DNA from 2 places in the Kitasatospora sp. NPDC034023 genome. Region 1 is predicted to be linked to the other one. Evidence: riboswitches for the same ligand, from Rfam matches in the RefSeq annotation. Region 1 holds a riboswitch; the other holds the start of a gene.
What was found. A riboswitch is a leader RNA that binds a small molecule or an ion and turns the genes downstream of it on or off. The one in region 1 is predicted to bind cyclic di-AMP.

Region 1 (2,195 bases):
GACGGCTTGGAGCATGGCGAGCGAGCCGGGGGTGAGCAGCGCCCCGCCGATGCCCTGGACGGCGCGGGCGGCGATCAGCACCTGGATGTTCGGCGCGGCGGCGCAGGCCGCGGAGGCGGCGGCGAACCAGACCACGCCGATGAGGAAGACCCGGCGCCTTCCGTACCGGTCGCCGAGCGCGCCGCCGAGCAGGATCAGGCCCGCCAGGGTGAGCAGATAGCCGTTCAGTGTCCACTGAAGGGACGCCAGGGAGGCGCCGAGGTCGGCGCCGATGCGGGGCAGGGCGACGTTCACCACGGTGCCGTCCAGCATCGCCATGCTGGAGCCGAGCACCGTCGCCAGTAGTACCCAGCGACCCTGCGCGGTGCCCAGGCGCAGGGTGCCGGCCTCGGAAGTGGCCACGGCCCGATCCTGCTCCCCGTGAGGCCCGCGTGACAAGGGTCACCGGCGGGTGTGTCGGTGGTGTGCGGTGCGTGAGCGGACGACCGCGCAGTGCCGTCGATGTCGGCGCAGGGTCGTGGATCAGTGGCGCGGGGTGAATGGATCGCGTACGCACCGTGCAGCGGATCATCCGGAGAGTCACCGCACCCCGGGGGATGGTTGCCGATTCAAGAGATCGACATTGCTTCACCCGAACGGATGGGTTTTAGTTCAGCGACCGCCCGGCCAGTCCGGACGGATCCACCGGGTGGAACGCCGAGTCCTGCCGCTTCCCGGTGGTTCGAACTGAACTCTGTACGGCAGGAGCGGGGGACCCACAGGTAAGTCGCCGGACCGGAAGTTCGCGCCTCAGGGCGCGGCGTCCAGGGCCGGCTTGGGGTGAAGCCGCGCATGCGGCCGGGCAACTCCAGCCCGAACCCGACAGCTCACCTCGCAGGCGTCGGAGAGGAAACTTCCATGCCTGCTCAGGCTCGTCGTATCGCCCTGCCCCGCGCCGCCCGCATCGGCATCGCCACCGCCGTCACCGGTGTCTCCTTCGCCCTCCCGCTCGTCACCGCGATGAGCGCCCAGGCCCACACCGCCCCGGTCGCCCCGGCCCCGCAGGCCGCCGCCTCCACCACCGCCGTCGACGCCGCGCCGGCTCAGGCCGCGCCGGCCCAGGCCGCTCCGGCCGCCGCGCACGAGAGCTACCGCGTCGTCAGCGGCGACACCCTGTCCAAGATCGCCGACGCCAAGCACGTCGAGGGCGGCTGGCACGCGCTGTACGAGCAGAACCGCTCGGTCGTCGGCGCCAACCCGAACCTGATCTTCCCGGGCCAGCAGTTCGCGATCGCCGGCCACGCTGCCGCGCCGTCCGCGGACGTCGCCCCGGCCAAGCCCGCCAAGCCGGCCGCTCCGGTCACCCAGGCCGCTTCGGCCGCCAAGCCGCAGGCCCAGGTCCAGGTCAAGACCGAGGCCGCCAAGCCGGCCGCCCAGGTGCAGACCCAGGTTCAGACCGCCGCTCCGGCCCAGGCCGTGACCGCCGCTCCGGTCGCCGCCGCCTCCGGCTTCGTCGCGCCGCTGGCCCACCCGGTGCTCGGCGAGGCCTACGGCGTGGCCGGCTCGATGTGGGCCTCCGGCCACCACACCGGCCAGGACTTCGTGGCCTCCACCGGCACCCCGCTGCGCGCCGTCGCCAACGGTGTCGTGGTCAAGGCCGGCAACGGCGGCGCCTACGGCAACGAGGTCGAGATCAAGCTCGCCGACGGCCACTACGCCGAGTACGCGCACCTCTCCGTGATCGGTGTGAAGATCGGTCAGACCGTCACCGTCGGCCAGCAGCTCGGCCTCTCCGGCGCCACCGGCAACGTGACCGGCCCGCACCTGCACTTCGAGATCCGCACCGGCCCGGAGTACGGCTCGGACATCGACCCGGTCGCCTACCTGCGCGCGCACGGCGTCGCGCTCTGACCCTGTCGGGGTTTCAGGAACCACCGCTGCTGCGGAGCGAATCGATCCTCCGGGATGGTCATGTCGGGTGACCGCTCGACCGGGTGATCGCCGTGCAGTGGACATGGGCGCGGGACACGCCCAGGCCGGCCCGGCTCGCGGGATTCACTTCCTCGCGAGCCGGGCCGGCCGCTGCCGTTTTCGGGGTCGGCGGTTCGTTTTCGGGGCGGGGTCGGGGCGGGGTCGGGGCGGGGTCGGGGTGGCGTTCGCGGTGCGCCGGTGGTGGCCCGGGCGGTACGTGAGGAGGATGCGGCCGGGCGGTGAGC
Region 2 (2,195 bases), on a different contig from region 1:
CCGCCGGACACGCCCTGCGCGGCGGCGATGGTCGACAGGGTGTCACCGTCGCGGACGGTGTAGTCGTGGCCGGACGCCGGAGCGGCCTGCGGCGCGTACTGCTGCTGCGCGGCCTGCGGGGCGTACTGCTGCGCGGCGGCGTGGCCCGCGTACTGCTGCGCGGCGGCGTGGCCCGCGTACTGCTGGTAGACGCTCTGGTGGCTGGTCCAGTACCAGGCGCCGTTGTTCTGGTACCAGTACACCTTCGCGTCCGCGTCCCAACCGCCCTGGCCGGAGAGGCCGTGGGCCTGCGGCTGCGCCTGCTGCTGCGGGGCGGCCTGCTGCACCGGCTTCTGGGCAGGCTTCTGCGCGGCGGGCTTCTGGGCGGCCGGGTTCTGAGCCGGCTTGGCGGCGGGCTTCTGGGCCTGCTGCGCGGGGGCGGACTGCGGCTTGGCGTCCGAGGAGGTGTCGACCGCGGCCGGGGCACCGCCCTTGCTCAGGCCCGCCTTCTTCGAGCAGACCGGCCAGGCGCCCGGGCCCTGCGAGGCGAGCACCTTCTCGGCGACCGAGATCTGCTGCGCCCGGCTGGCCTGGTTGGCCTGCGGCGCGTACGCGGTGCCGCCGTACGCCTTCCAGGTGCCGGAGGTGAACTGCAGGCCGCCGTAGAAGCCGTTGCCGGTGTTGATGCTCCAGTTGCCGCCGCTCTCGCACTGGGCGACGGAGTCCCAGGCGGAGGCCGGTGCGGCGGAGGCGCCGGTGGCGGTGAGGAGCGGCATCGCGAGTCCGACGCCGGCCACACCGGCGACGGCGATGGCCTTCTCGGTCTGGGTACGACGGCGGTGACGACCGGTTCCAACGAACAGCATGAAGAGGTCCCTCTCCGCACGCCTGCGAGGTGAGCTGTCGGGTTCGGACCGGGAGGTGGCCCGGCCGCTGTACGCGGAAACGATTCCGCTCAGGCGGCTTCACCCCAAGCCGTGGGAAACGGCAACAAACCTGGTTCCCCCGCCCCTGCCCAGGGTTCTGGTCGGTTTCCCGTGACGCGGCGGGCAGGATTCGGCGTTCCGCGCACGAGGTCCGCAGCTGCGAACTCCAGGGAGAGTAGACAGATCCTCAGACCAATCACAAGCTCATATCACCGATATCACACAGAAATTACGGCGCGTGCCCGATCGCCTACCAACGGCGCCGCTATGTCCGGATTGATGGGCGTTCACACCTGAACCGGAAGACCCCGGGCGACGTTCCGTCAGCGTGTCGCCCGGCGTTTCGTCATCTTGTGTCAGTTTGTCAGGGGCGCATAAGGGGTGTCGGGGGCGTATGCGGAGGCGTATGCAGGGGCGTATGCGGGGAGCGACTCTCCGGACTGAATTCGACCGGAAGTTCCCGCAGTCCACGCATGATCAGACCGCCGCGCCAGCGCAGATTCTCCGGGCTTTCCGCGAGCCGCAGATCGGGCAGCCGGGAAAGCAGTGTGGCCAGGGCGGCACGCCCTTCCAGGCGGGCCAGCGGGGCGCCGATGCAGTAGTGGATGCCGTGCCCGAACCCCAGGTGGGGATTGTCAGTCCGGGCCAGGTCCAGGGTGTTCTCGTCCGCGAACCGGGCCGGATCGCGGTCCGCGGCGGCCAGCACCACCAGCACCGGGTCACCGACCGGGATGTCCACCCCGCCGATGGTCAGCGGCCGCGTCGCGAACCGCCAGGTCGCCATCTCCACCGGCCCGTCGTAGCGCAGGAGTTCCTCGATCCCCGTCTCCAGCAGCGCGTGCTCCCCGCGCGCCACCGACTCCTGCAGCGACCGGCGCTGCCCCGGATTGCGCAGCAGCGCGTACATCCCGTTGCCGATGAGGTTCACGGTCGTCTCGAAACCGGCGAAGAGGAGGATGAAGGCCATTGCCGCGGCCTCGTTCTCGGTCAGGTGCTCGCCGTGGTCGCTCGCCCGGATCAGACCCGAGATCAGGTCGTCCCCGAGGTCCGCCCGCTTGCGGTGGATCAGCTCCAGCAGGTACGCCCGCATCCGCTTCACCGCTCGCCCCACGCCGCCGCGTTGGCCGCCGCCGTGGCGGATCATCATGCCGGCCCAGTCGCGGAAGTCGTCCTGGTCCTCGGCCGGCACGCCCAGCAGGTCGCAGATCGCGTAGATGGGGAGCGGGAAGGCGAACTCGTGGATGAGGTCCGCCGAACCGCGCTGCGCGAAGCCGTCGATCAGCCGGTCCG

Region 2: another riboswitch for cyclic di-AMP. It lies ahead of ACZ52R_RS07715 (LysM peptidoglycan-binding domain-containing protein); the one in region 1 lies ahead of ACZ52R_RS29410 (M23 family metallopeptidase).

Annotation. Positions count from the first base shown of each region.
Region 1 covers NZ_JBVIRY010000026.1:37,024-39,218, forward strand. Annotated here, with positions in the region: gene ACZ52R_RS29405 (DHA2 family efflux MFS transporter permease subunit) at 1-402, opposite strand, end outside; cyclic di-AMP (ydaO/yuaA leader) riboswitch at 715-895, shown strand; gene ACZ52R_RS29410 (M23 family metallopeptidase) at 898-1,890, shown strand.
Region 2 covers NZ_JBVIRY010000004.1:134,705-136,899, forward strand. Annotated here, with positions in the region: gene ACZ52R_RS07715 (LysM peptidoglycan-binding domain-containing protein) at 1-845, opposite strand, end outside; cyclic di-AMP (ydaO/yuaA leader) riboswitch at 851-1,018, opposite strand; gene ACZ52R_RS07720 (cytochrome P450 family protein) at 1,270-2,195, opposite strand, start outside.